Regions from separate parts of the Streptomyces chisholmiae genome, predicted to be linked through region 2. Evidence: predicted binding sites of a transcription regulator. Region 2 holds the regulator's gene; the other holds the start of a gene.
The links. Region 2 encodes HspR, which represses chaperone genes until heat shock. Its sites were predicted from a motif close to TTGAGNNNNNNNNNCTCAA; they were not measured.

Region 1 (6,760 bases), on a different contig from region 2:
GCAGGTCGGCGCCGTCGATCGAGTCGAAGCCCCGCTGGGCGTAGACCGTCTCGATGCGTGTCCGCACATTGAGACCGTCATCGTCCTTCTTGGTCTGCTCGTTCCCGTTGAGCGGGGTGAAGTGGCCCGAGGCCCACTGCCCCTCGCCACGGTGCCGCCCGGGCTTGCGTCGGGGCGTACCGGCGGGCTTCTTGACGGAGTCCGGCATCATCACGGCTTTCTGCGGGCAGCAGGGAGACTCTGACCTGGAGACCGCCGCAACGTCGCGGCGGGCAGGACAGAGTCGATGGTCAACAGGGGTTTCCGACAGCCCGGAAGGGGCGGGGGCGGACGGCGAACGGAGCGGACCCCGGGTGCGGTGGTGCTCTCAGGTCACCCGGAACAGATGGCGCTGGACATTCGACCGAGATCAACATGGCGGCGACTCACCAGGGCAATTCCCGCTCGCGACATGACGGCAGCGTTGCACGCGGTCCCCCGCCAGTCCACCACTATCCAGCATATGGACATGAGTGTCCCGCTATGCGAACGCTTTGAGTGGAGATATCACGCTCCGTCGAGCGGTCGACGACCGAGGGCTGACCAGCGGGCCGGACGGGCGCGCCTCCCGGCCCCCTCGACCCCCGGTCGGCTGCTACCCGGCCGGCACCGCCCGCGCCCGGCGCACCACGGCGGCCAACCCGGCGCCGCCCGGCAGGGTGCCGAAGCTGCCGCCGCCGTCGCCGCCCAGCCGGGAGGCGCAGAACGCGTCCGCCACCTCCGGCGGCGCGAAGCGCACCAGCAGCGCGCCCTGGAGCACCAGCGCCAGCCGCTCCACCACCCGGCGCGCCCGACCCTCCACTCCCTCCAGATCGGAGAGTTCGGTCAGCAGCCCCTTGAGCGCCGCGTCCAGCCGGTGGTCCACGCCCGTGGCCTGGCCCACCTCGGTGAGGAAGGCGTTGAGCGCGCCCGGCTCGCGCTGGAGCGCGCGCAGCACGTCCAGCGCCTGCACGTTGCCCGAGCCCTCCCAGAGCGAGTTGAGCGGCGACTCGCGCAGCAGCCGCGGCAGCCCGGACTCCTCCACGTAGCCGTTGCCGCCCAGGCACTCCAACGCCTCGGCCACCACCGGCGTGCAGCGCTTGGTCACCCAGTACTTGGCGGCCGGCACCGCCAGCCGCAGCAGGTGGCGGTCGTGCGGACTACCGGCCGCCGCGGCGTCGGCCGCCGCCGCCAGCCGCAGCGCCAGCGCGGTGGCCGCCTCGGACTCCACGGCCAGGTCGGCCAGCACGTTGGTCATCAGCGGCTTGTCGATCAGCGGGCCGCCGAAGGCCTCCCGGTGCGCCGCGTGGTGGATCGCCCGGGTCACCGCCTGCCGCATGAGCGCGGCCGAGCCGGTCACGCAGTCGATCCGGGTGGCCGCCACCATCTCGATGATGGTGCGCACCCCCCGCCCCTCCTCGCCGACCAGCCAGGCCAGGGTGTCCCCGTCGAACTCGACCTCGGACGAGGCGTTGGAACGGTTGCCCAGCTTGTCCTTGAGGCGCTGCAGCCGGAAGGAGTTGCGGCTGCCGTCCGGCAGCACCCGGGGCAGCAGGAAGCAGCTCAGCCCGCCGGGCGCCTGGGCCAGCACCAGGAAGGCGTCCGACATCGGCGCGGAACAGAACCACTTGTGGCCGGTCAGCCGGTAGAGGCCGGGCTCGCCGGCCGGCTCGGCCCGGGTGGTGTTGGCCCGCACGTCGGAGCCGCCCTGCTTCTCCGTCATCCCCATCCCGGCCAGCGCGCCGGCCTTCCCGGTCGCCGGCACCCCGAGGCCCGGCTGGTAGACCCGCGAGGTGAGCAGCGGCTCCCAGACGGCGGCGAGCGCGGGCGTGGCGCGCAGCGCGGGCACGGCCGCGTGCGTCATCGAGATGGGGCAGCCATGCCCCGCCTCCACCTGGGACCAGACAAAGAATCCGGCCGTCCTACGCAACTGGCCGGAAGGCCGCGACCAGGCGTCGGTCAGGCCGGCCCCCACCGCCCGGTCCAGCAGCTGGTGCCAGGCCGGGTGGAACTCCACCTCGTCGATCCGGTGCCCGACGGCGTCGAAAACCCGCAGCGCAGGCGGGTTCTCGTTGGCCAGCCGGCCCCACTCGGCGGCCTCGGCCGAGCCGGCCGACCGGCCCAGCGCCGACAGCTCGGCGGTGGCCTCGTCGGCCACCTCGGGCGCCACCTGGCGGGCGAAGCCCTCGGTGAGCGCCGCGTCCTGGGCGAACACGTCGTGGCCGACGAGCGGCGGGACCTGGTTGGTGACCGCGTGGGTGCTGGGCGTCATGACTCCACGGTAGGCGCCGGACCAGCGCGGCGGCACCCCCACGACCCGCACATCAGGGGCTACCGCTCCCCGACTGCCCTAGTACAGTGGGGCGTTCGGCGGCGACGGCAGGGAGCGACAGATGGCGTTGGGGCTGGATACCGATGGCGTCCTCGGCGAGCTGGACGCGGCGTCGATGGCGTTGGACTTCCGGCAGACGGGGCCAACCGTGCCCCGGATGATCCTGGGGAACCGGCTCCGCGCGCTGCGGGAGTCCCAGGGCATCACCGGCGCCGACGCCGGCCGTTGCATCCGTGGCTCGCACTCCAAGATCAGTCGCCTGGAGATGGGCAAGACCGGCTTCAAGGTCCGGGACGTCATCGACCTGCTCGCCTTCTACGGGGTCTACGACGAGGGGGAGCGCGGCACCCTGCTGGCGCTGGCCCGCGAGTCCAACAGCCAGGGCTGGTGGCAGTTCTTCCACGACGTGGTGCCCAGCTGGCTCCATGTCTACCTGGGTCTTGAGCAGACGGCGACGGTGATCCGTGGCTACGAACTCCAGTTCGTGCCCGGGCTGCTCCAGACCGAGGAGTACGCGCGCGCGGTGATCTCCCTGGTCCCGGACGAGGAGGAGCGGCTGGAACGCCGGGTGCGGCTGCGGATGGCCCGCCAGCACGTGCTGCGCCGGGACCGGCCGCCCTACCTGTGGACGGTCATCGACGAGACGGCGCTGCGGCGGTCGATGGGCGGCCGGGGGCTGATGCGCCGGCAGTTGGCCTACCTGCTGGAGGTGTCCCGGCTGCCGCACGTCACCGTCCAGGTGGTGCCGTTCGCGGCCGGCGCCCACTCGGCCATCGCCGGCCCGGTCACGGTGCTCCGCCCGCCGGGCGGTGACCTGCCGGACGTGGTCTACCTGGAGCAGCTCACCGGCGGCGCTTACCCGGACAAACCGGGTGATGTCGAGCAGTACCGGCACGTGATGAACCGGCTGGCCGTCGAGGCGATGCCGCCGGACGCCACCGAGGACTTCCTGCTCGCCGCGCTCCGCGAGCTCTGACCCCGGGTTCGCCCCCGTCCGACCCGCCCGGGCCGGGCGCCTCGCCCTGCCGGCGGGCGGCCCGCCGGGGATGTGCCGGTGAGCCGTGAGACGTTCGCCAACCGCTGGTCGGGAGGCTGCCGCGATTCCGCGTGCCGCAACGTCCCTCCCGGACCGCCCCCGCCAACCGCCGGTCGGGGAACCCCCTGTGGGGACACGGTTGGCTACCGCCGACCGGAGGGCGCGGTCGGTTGTCGGTGAGGAAGCTCCGCAGGGAACCCGGCCCGTCGTCCGCCGGAGCCGCTGCCGAACGTACCCGCCAACCGTCCGCCTGGAGGCGCCGGTCTGCCGCCGGTCGGGGGCGCGTCAGCCGGAGGGTCCCGGCTGTGAGGCGTTCGCCAACCGCTGGTGGGGAAGCGCCGGTCCGTCACCTGCCGGGCGGTCCCGGCCGAGACGCGCCCGGCGACCGTCCGCGGGGAAGCGCCGGTTGGTAGCCCGTCGAGGTGCTGGTCAGTCGCCTGCCCGGCAGCCCCGGTGGCAAAGGGCCCTGCCGGGGCCCCCGGCAGGCCGCTCACCGCTACCCCGGCTTCGCCGGAATAGCGGTGGGCGGCACGGCGTCCTCTATCCCGTGGCCCGGCCGGCGGCGGGCCACCCGTTGATCGCCCACAGCGAACACGGGCCGGCCCCCGGGAACATCTCGCCCCCGCTCCAGCATTGAGTCGGCATAGCTCAATTTGCCTGCCAAGGGAGGCGTCATGGAAGCGTCGTTCGACGTACTCACCCTGCCCGTGCTGCCGTTGGAGAGCGAGGCCGTGCTGCCCGGCATGGTGGTGCCGCTGGAGCTCTCCGACGCGGAGGTCCGGGCCGCCGTGGAGGCGGCCCAGTCCGCCGCGCCCCGCGGGGAGAAGCCGCGGGTGCTGCTGGTGCCCCGGCTGGACGGAAGCTACCCGGCGCTCGGCGTGGTCGGCCGGGTCGAGCAGGTCGGCCGGCTGGCCGACGGCGACCCCGGCGCCCTGGTGCGCGGGCTGCGCCGGGCCAGGGTCGGCGCCGGCACCACGGGCCCGGGCCGGGCCCTGTGGGTGGAGGTCGGCCCGGTCGACGAGTCGGAGCCGAGCCCGCTGCCCGGGGCGGTCGCCGAGCTGGTCAAGGAGTACCGGGCGCTGGCCACCAGCTGGCTGCGCAAGCGCGGCGCCTGGCAGGCCGTGGACCGGGTGGCCGGCATCGAGGAGGTGGGCGCGCTGGCGGACAACGCCGGGTACTTCCCGTTCCTCACCGCCGAGCAGCGCGCCACCCTGCTCAGCACGCTCGACCCGGTGGAGCGGCTCCGGCACGCCAGCCGCTGGTTGAGCGACCACCTGGCGGAGGAGGAGGTCTCCGAGTCCATCGCCAAGGACGTCCAGGACGGCGTCGAGCGGCAGCAGCGCGAGTTCCTGCTCCGTCGCCAGCTGGAGGCGGTCCGCAAGGAGCTGGCCGAGCTGGACGGCGGCTCGCCGGACGGCGACGAGGCGGACCCCAGGGCCCGGGTCGAGGCCGCCGACCTTCCGGAGCGGGTGCGGCAGGCCGCGCTCAAGGAGGTGGAGAAGCTGGAGCGGGCCTCGGACGCCAGTCCGGAGGCCGGCTGGCTGCGCACCTGGCTGGACACCGTCCTCGAACTGCCCTGGCAGGTGCGGACCGAGGACTCCTACGACATCCCGGGCGCCCGCGCGGTGCTGGACGCGGACCACGCCGGGCTGACCGACGTCAAGGAGCGGATCACCGAGTACCTCGCGGTGCGCAAGCGGCGCGCCGACCGCGGCCTGGGCGTGGTCGGCGGCCGGCGCGGCGGCGCCGTGCTGGCGCTGGTCGGCCCGCCCGGGGTCGGCAAGACCTCGCTGGGTGAGAGCGTGGCGAAGGCCATGGGGCGGAAGTTCGTCCGGGTGGCGCTCGGCGGCGTCCGCGACGAGGCGGAGATCAGGGGCCACCGCCGCACCTACGTGGGCGCGCTGCCCGGCCGGATCGTGCGGGCCGTCAAGGAGGCCGGCTCGATGAACCCGGTGGTGCTGCTCGACGAGATCGACAAGGTCGGCGCCGACTACCGGGGCGACCCGTCGGCCGCGCTCCTCGAAGTGCTGGACCCGGCGCAGAACCACACCTTCAGGGACCACTACCTGGAGGTCGAGCTGGACCTCTCGGACGTGGTCTTCCTGGCCACCGCCAACGCCCTGGAGGCCATCCCGCAGCCGCTGCTGGACCGGATGGAGCTGGTCAGGCTCGACGGCTACACCGAGGAGGAGAAGGTCACCATCGCCAGGGACCACCTGCTGCCCCGGCAGCTGGGGCTGGCCGGGCTGACCGCAGACGAGGTCACCGTCGAGGAGGCGGCGCTGCGCCGGCTCGCCACCGAGTACACCAGTGAGGCCGGGGTGCGCGGCCTGGAGCGGATGATCGCCCGGGTGCTGCGGAAGGTCACCGCCCAGGCCGAGTTGGGCGAGCTGACCCTGCCGCACGCGGTCACCGCCGACGGGCTGCGCCGCCTGGTGGGCCGTCCGCACCACGTGCCGGAGGCGGCCCAGGAGCCTGGCGTCCGCCGCACCTCGGTGCCGGGCGTGGCCACCGGCCTGGCCGTCACCGGCGCCGGCGGGGACGTGCTCTACGTCGAGGCCTCGCTGGCCGACGCGGAGACCGGCGGCGCCGGGCTGACCCTCACCGGCCAGCTGGGCGACGTGATGCGGGAGTCCGGGCAGATCGCGCTCGCCTACCTCCGCTCGCGCGGCGCCGAGCTGGAGCTGCCGGTCGGCGACCTGCGGGAGCGCGGCATCCACCTGCACGTGCCGGCGGGCGCGGTGCCCAAGGACGGGCCCAGCGCCGGGGTCACCATGACCACCGCGCTGGCCTCGCTGCTCAGCGGGCGCCGGGTGCGTCCCGAGGTGGCGATGACCGGCGAGGTGTCACTCACCGGGCGGGTGCTGCCGGTGGGCGGGGTCAAGCAGAAGCTGCTGGCCGCGCACCGGGCCGGGCTGACCACGGTGATCATCCCGGCGCGCAACGAGCCGGACCTCGACGACCTGCCGGCCGAGGTGCTGGAGACGCTCCGGGTGCACCCGGTGGCGGACGTCCGGCAGGTGCTGGAGCTGGCCCTCGCGCCGGCCGGGGCGCCGGCCGAGTCGCCGGCCACGCTGGCCGCCTGACCGGCGGTTTCGTCTCCTCCCGACGGCCCCGCACGGGACCGCCGGGAGGGGGCGTATGGTCTGCCGTTATGAGTCCTTCGATCGCGACGAACACGCGCGTTGACCTCGACGGCCTGCTGGACTTCGTCCGGGCCAGGCACCGTGCCATCCTGCTGACCAGGCGGGCCGACGGCGCTCCCCAGTCCTCGCCGCTGACCTGCGGCGTCGACGACTCCGGCCGGATCGTGATGTCCACCTACCCGGAGCGGGCCAAGGTCCGCAACGCCCGGCGGGACCCGCGGGTGAGCG
Region 2 (6,760 bases):
TCGTCGCCGCTGACGCAGTGCGCGGCCGTGGCGACCACGCTGCCGTTCGGGGCGTCCACGATGGCGCCCGAGCAGAGCCCGAGGCGGCCGCCGCCCGCGTCCCAGATGATCTTCCCCACCGTGCTCACCGTGCCCTGTGCCCAGGGGTCGGCCGCCACCGCCGGGGGCGCCGTGACAAACAGCGCCGCCGTGGTGGCGGCGATGGCTATGGGGAGGCGCGCTAGGTTCATACCGACACCCTGGGATCACCCAGGGGTGAAGTCCAGCCACCGTCCGCCGATCGGGTGGGTGAACCTCCCGCCTCCCGGGCGCGCCGCGTTGACATCCCCCGCACGCCGTCCGGCGCAACCGGTCTGACCGGGCGCCCCGTTGGGTATTTGCATGGTCATGCCAGCAGCGGCCGATCCGCACCGTCCGTCCCGGAGGCCACCGTTGTCCCACCCGCCAGCCCGCCCGGTCGGGCCCGCCCGCAGAGCCGTCCAGGCGGCCGTCGCGCTCGCCCTGTCCCTGCCGCTGCTCGCGGTCGGCACCACCGCGCCGCCGGCCGCCGCCGAGGCCGACCGTTCCGCCCTCCAACGGGCCTTCTCGGAGGCCGCCGCCGAGTACGGGGTGCCGGAGAGCGTGCTGCTCGGCGTCGCCTACCTCCAGTCGCGCTGGGACGGGCACCACGGCGCGGCCAGCGTCTCCGGCGGCTACGGACCGCTGCACCTGACCGACGTGGCGACCGCGCTGGCCGAGTCGGCCGACGGTGCCGGCCACCACGCCGTCGGCGCCGAGGACCCGCGCGGCGACCACGCCCGTCCGCTGCCCCGGGACCGGCCCGCCGCCAGCGATCCGCACCAGGCCCGGCCCGCCGCCGGTTTGGCCGCCGAGCCCGGCACCCTGCCGCTGGCCGCCGAACTCACCGGCCTGCCGCCCGACGAGCTGCGCGCCGAGGCCGCCGCCAACGTGCGCGGCGGCGCCGCCCTGCTGGCGCACGCCCAGCGCGAACTGGGGGCACCGGCGAGCACCGACCCGGCCGACTGGTACGGCGCGGTCGCCGCCTACCCGCGCGCCGACACCCGGGACGCGGCGGAGGGCTTCGCCGACGAGGTGTACCGGGTGATCGCCGAGGGCCCGAGCCGCACCACCGCCGAGGGCCAGCGCATGGCGCTGCCGCCCGCCGACATCACCCCCGACACCGCCACCGCCGAGCCGCTCGACCTGCCGGACCCGGCCCGCGACCCGGCCGTCGAGTGCCCGCGCCGGATCTCCTGCGCCTGGCTGCCCGCCCCCTACGAGGAGTTGCCGGACGGCGGCTACGGCAACCACGACCGCGCCGACCGGCCCGCGTCCCAGCCGATCGACTACATCGTCATCCACGACACCGAGGCCACCTGGGAGACCACGCTCGACCTGGTCCAGGACCCGGCCTACGTCTCCTGGCACTACAGCCTGCGCTCCGCCGACGGCCACGTCGCCCAGCACCTGGCCACCCGGGACGTCGGCTGGCACGCCGGCAACTGGTACGTCAACGCGGGCTCCATCGGCCTGGAGCACGAGGGCTTCCTGACCGAGCCGGACGCCTGGTACACCGAGGCGATGTACCGCTCGTCGGCCCGGCTGGTGCGCTACCTGGCCGCGCGCCACGACATCCCGCTGGACCGGCACCACATCATCGGCCACGACAACGTGCAGGGGCCGACCGGGGCGTCCGTCAGCGGGATGCACACCGACCCGGGCCCTTACTGGGACTGGGCGCACTACTTCGAGCTGCTGGGCGCGCCCTTCCAGCCGACCGGCGGCCCGCGCGCCGGGCTGGTCACCATCGCGCCCGACTACGCCGCGCACCGGCCCGAGTTCACCGACTGCGCCGGCGCGGGCAGCGCGTGCGTCCCGCACGGCTCCTCGGCCGTGCGCCTGCACACCGCGCCGGACCACGAGGCGCCGCTGGTCAGCGACTTCGGCACGCACCCGGGCGACGGCCGGTCCTCGACCGGGGTGAACGACGTCGGCGCGCGGGCCACCGCCGGGCAGCAGTTCGTCGTCGCCGACCGGCGGGGCGACTGGACCGGCATCTGGTACCTGGGCCAGCTCGCCTGGTTCCACAACCCGGCCGAGGCGCCGACCGCCCTGCCGGCGCGCGGCCTGGTGGCGACCGGCCGCGGCGACGCCCCGACCATCCCGGTCTACGGCCGCGCCTACCCGGAGGCCGCGGCCTACCCGGCGGACGTGCCGGCGCAGGACGTGGTGCCGCTGGCGTACGAGATCCCCGCCGACCAGGCGTACGTGGTGGGGCAGCGGGTGCCGAGCAGCTACTACTGGGCCGTCAGCTTCGACCCGGCGGGGCACCGGGTGATCAGCGGCGAGGAGTACTACCAGGTGCAGCTGGGCCACCGGATCGCCTACGTCCGGGCCGCCGACGTGACCCTGCGCCACCGCTGACCCCGACGCCGCTGACCACTACCTGACCACGAGCTGACCAACCGTCAGGGTGGGTCGCCTAGGATGCCGCCTCATGGTGCCCCGACGCCCGCCCGCCGGCACGCTGCCGCTGCTCGCCCTGCTGTCCGCCGCGCTCTGCGCGGCGCTGATGACGGTGGTGGTGGCCGGCGGCAACGACCCGCTGGCGGTGGACCGGGCCGCCCACGACTGGGCGTTGGCGCACCGCTCGCCCGGCTGGGCGGACGTGCTGACCGTGGTCTCCGACACCGGCACCCGGACGCCGGCGGTGCTGGTGGCGATGGTGGCCGGCGCGCTGGTGGCGCGGAACATCTGGTGGTGGGGCGCGGTGGCCGGGGCCGCCGCGCTGCTCCTGGCCCAGCTGCTGCGCTACGGGCTGGTGCGGGCGATCGACCGGCCCCGCCCGCCGGAGTCCGACTGGGTGATCCACGTCAACAACCCGTCGCTGCCCTCGGGGCACGCCACCACCACGGCGCTGGTCGCCATCGCGCTGGCCAACGCGCTCTGGCCGCACTGCCGGCGGCCGCTGACCCGCGCGCTGGCGGTGGGGCTGCCGGCGCTGTGGGCGTTGACGGTCGGCTTCAGCCGGGTCTACCTGGGGGTGCACTGGGTGAGCGACGTCCTCGCCGGCTGGCTGCTGGCGACCGCAGTCAGCTGCGTCTTCCTCCCGCTGCTCGCCCGCGCCCTCCGCCGGGCCGCCACCACCAACCCGGGCCACTGAACCCTGGCCGGGCCGGCCGAACGGCCACCGCCCCGCGGCCCGACCACGCCGGGCTTCGGCCCCGGGCGCGGAGCGCCCCTCGGGACGCCAACGCCAGCCCACCCGGTCCAGCACCGCCCGGCGGCACACCGGGACACCCCAGCCAGACGGAGCACGCCCCCCGCCCGCGGCCGACCGGCCACGGGGGGCGCAGCGCCCAGTGCCAGCCCGCCGCAGCCCGCCGCGCCGGGCGGCCGCCGGGCCGCGGCGGGGCTCAGGCCGGCGCGGCCAGCGCTCAGCGGGGGCGGTCGGGGCGCCAGACGACCAGCGCCGCCGAGTGGGTCACGTCCTGGTAGGGCACCAGGTCCCGGCGGTAGGAGGCGTGCACCTGGGCCTCGCGCTGCCGCATCTGGACCGCCGCGCCCTCCACGGCCTGCTGGAGCTCGGCCACCCGGGACTGGAGCGCGGCGACCTGGTTCTCCAGCTCGATGATGCGCTTGATCCCGGCGAGGTTGATGCCCTCGTCCTGGGAGAGCCGCTGCACCTGGCGGAGGAGCTGGATGTCGCGCGCCGAGTACCGGCGGCCGCGACCGGCGGCCCGGTCGGGTGAGACCAGGCCGAGCCGGTCGTACTGGCGCAGCGTCTGCGGGTGGAGCCCGGAGAGCTGCGCCGCCACGGAGATGACGTAGACCGGCGTGTCGTCGGTGAGTTCGTAGGGGTTACTGCTCTGTCCGTGCCGGCCGTTCATCTCGTTACTCTCCCTTCGCGGCCTCGAACAGCCCTGCCCTGGGGTCCTCCCCCTCGGCTGCCGCGCGGTATTCGGTCAGGGCCTTGCGGGCCTGGTCGCCGAGGTCGCGGGGGACCGCGATCTCGATGGTGACCAGCAGGTCGCCGAGGGTGCCGTCCTTGCGGACCGCGCCCTTGCCCCTGGCCCGCATGGTGCGTCCGCCCGGGGTGCCGGGCGGGAGCTTGAGGGTGACGGGCGGACCGCCGAGGGTCGGCACCTTGATCTCGCCGCCGAGCGCCGCCTCGGGGAAGGTCACCGGCACCGTGATGGTGAGGTTGTCACCGCGGCGGCCGAAGACCGGGTGGCTGTCCACATGGACCACCACGTACAGGTCGCCGTGCGGGCCGCCACGCTCGCCGGGCGCGCCCTTGCCGCGCAGCCTGATCCGCTGCCCGTCGTCCACGCCGGCCGGGATCCGGACCTGCATGGTGCGGGAGCTGGTGGCCCGGCCGCTGCCCCGGCAGTCGGCGCACGGGTCCTGGGCGATCAGGCCGCGGCCCCGGCAGTCGACGCAGGGGTCGGTGAGCGAGAACCCGCCGCCTCCGCCTCGGCTGACCTGGCCGGTGCCGACGCAGGTCGGGCAGACCCGCGGGGTGCCGTTCTTGTCGCCGGTGCCGGAGCAGGTCTTGCAGGCGGCGCTGGATGACATCCGCAGCGGGACGGTGGCACCGGAGACGGCCTCGGTGAAGCTGAGGGTCACCTCGGACTCGATGTCCTGGCCCCGGCGCGGCTGGGTGCGCGTGCCGGTGCCGGCGCCGGGGCCGCCGCGGTTGAACAGCCCGCCGAAGACGTCGCCGAGCCCGCCGCCGAAGCCGCCGGCCGCGCCGCCCGGGCCGCCGGGCCCGCCGGCCGGCCCGCCCTGCCCTGGGCCGCCGCCGAAGAGGTCGCCCAGGTCGAAGTTGAACTGGCCGGCGCCGCCGGGCCCGGCGCGGAACCCGCCGTTCCCGAAGAGCGCGCGGGCCTCGTCGTACTCCTTGCGGCGCTTGGCGTCGCCGAGGACGTCATAGGCCTCGGAGACGCTCTTGAAGCGCTCCTCGGCCTTGGCGTCGCCCTCGTTGGCGTCCGGGTGGTTCTCCCGGGCGAGCTTGCGGTAGGCCTTCTTGATCTCCGCCTCGGTGGCGTCCCGGGGGACGCCGAGAACCTTGTAGTAGTCCTTCTCGATGAAGTCCTTGGTACTCATCCTCGGCGTCCCTCCTTCCGGTCCACGCCGTGCGTGGTGTCAGCCACCGCGTCAGCCCTCGTCCGAGCCGCCGTCGTCGTCCTGCTCCGCCGCGCCGTCCTCGGGCTCGGCGGGCTTGCCCGGCTGGGGCTCGGCCACGCCGACCCGGGCCGGCCTGATGGTGCGTTCGCCGATGCGATACCCCGGCTGCAGGATCTGCACGCACGTGGTCTCGGTGACGTCGGGCGAGTAGCTGTGCATCAGCGCCTCGTGCACCGTCGGGTCGAAGGGCTCGCCCTCCTTGCCGAACTGGGCCAGGCCCATCTTCGCCGCGACCGTCTCCAGCGACTCGGCGACCTGCTTGAAGCCGCCGACCAGCTCGCCGTGGTCCCGGGCACGGCCGATGTCGTCGAGCACCGGCAGCAGCTCGGTCAGGAGGTTGGCGACCGCCGTCTCCTTGACCGCGACCCGGTCCCGCTCCACCCTGCGGCGGTAGTTCTGGAACTCGGCCTGCAGCCGCTGGAGGTCCTGGGTGCGCTCCCGCAACGCCGTCCTGGTCTGATCCAGCTGGGCGGTGAGGGCGGCCGCCTCGGCCGGCTGGCCCGCGGCCGACTCGGCGTCCTCGACGGTCTCCGGGGCGCCCTCGGCCGCGGCCTCGCCGCCGGCCTCGGGCGCCTTCGGCTCGGCCGCCGCCTCGGGGTTCGGCACGTCGGCGTCCGGGACCTCGGGCTCCTTGTCGAAGCCCTGCGGGTCCTGTGTCACGCCGCACCGCCCTTCGGCTTCTCGTCGTCCACGATCTCGGCGTCCACCACGTCGTCGTCGGCGCCCTGCGCGGCACCGGTGGCCCCGCCGGCCTCGGCGCCGGGGGCGGCCTGCCCGGCCTGGGCGTCGGCGTACATCGCCTGGCCCAGCTTCTGGCTGGTGGCGGCGACCCTCTCGGACGCCTCGCGGATGGCCGCGGTGTCCTCGCCCTTGAGCTTCTCCTTGAGGTCGGCGACGGCGGTCTCGACCTCGGTCTTGACCTCGGCCGGGACCTTCTCGGAGTTCTCCTTGATGAAGTTCTCCGTGGTGTAGACGAGCTGCTCGGCCTGGTTGCGGGTCTCGGCGGACTCGCGGCGCTGGGCGTCCTCGTCGGCGTACTGCTCGGCGTCCCGCATCATCCGCTCGATGTCGTCCTTGGGGAGCGCGGAACCGCCGGTGACGGTCATCCGCTGCTCCTTGCCGGTACCGAGGTCCTTGGCGGAGACGTGCATGATGCCGTTGGCGTCGATGTCGAAGGTGACCTCGACCTGCGGCACGCCGCGCGGCGCCGGCGGCAGGCCGGTCAGCTCGAACATGCCCAGCTTCTTGTTGTACGCGGCGATCTCACGCTCGCCCTGGTACACCTGGATCTGCACCGACGGCTGGTTGTCCTCGGCGGTGGTGAAGATCTCGGAGCGCTTGGTGGGGATCGTGGTGTTGCGCTCGATCAGCTTGGTCATGATGCCGCCCTTGGTCTCGATGCCGAGGGACAGCGGGGTGACGTCGAGCAGCAGGACGTCCTTGACCTCGCCCTTGAGCACACCGGCCTGGAGGCTGGCGCCGATGGCGACGACCTCGTCCGGGTTGACGCCCTTGTTGGCGTCCTTGCCGCTGGTCAGCTCGCGGACCAGGCCGGCCACGGCGGGCATCC

Region 1: lon (endopeptidase La) is a predicted target of HspR. The motif match lies at 4,020-4,038, and genes of this name have one in related genera.

What each region holds. Positions count from the first base shown of each region.
Region 1 is NZ_JAVREO010000004.1:226,342-233,101, forward strand. It holds gene RM844_RS08445 (nitrite/sulfite reductase) at 1-208, opposite strand, end outside; gene RM844_RS33500 (putative leader peptide) at 373-510, opposite strand; gene RM844_RS08450 (acyl-CoA dehydrogenase family protein) at 635-2,290, opposite strand; gene RM844_RS08455 (helix-turn-helix domain-containing protein) at 2,412-3,326, shown strand; gene lon (endopeptidase La) at 4,061-6,472, shown strand; gene RM844_RS08465 (PPOX class F420-dependent oxidoreductase) at 6,541-6,760, shown strand, end outside.
Region 2 is NZ_JAVREO010000023.1:70,256-77,015, forward strand. It holds gene RM844_RS28030 (trypsin-like serine peptidase) at 1-230, opposite strand, end outside; gene RM844_RS28035 (N-acetylmuramoyl-L-alanine amidase) at 388-2,424, shown strand; gene RM844_RS28040 (phosphatase PAP2 family protein) at 2,498-3,163, shown strand; gene RM844_RS28045 (heat shock protein transcriptional repressor HspR) at 3,438-3,890, opposite strand; gene dnaJ (molecular chaperone DnaJ) at 3,895-5,109, opposite strand; gene grpE (nucleotide exchange factor GrpE) at 5,161-5,850, opposite strand; gene dnaK (molecular chaperone DnaK) at 5,847-6,760, opposite strand, start outside.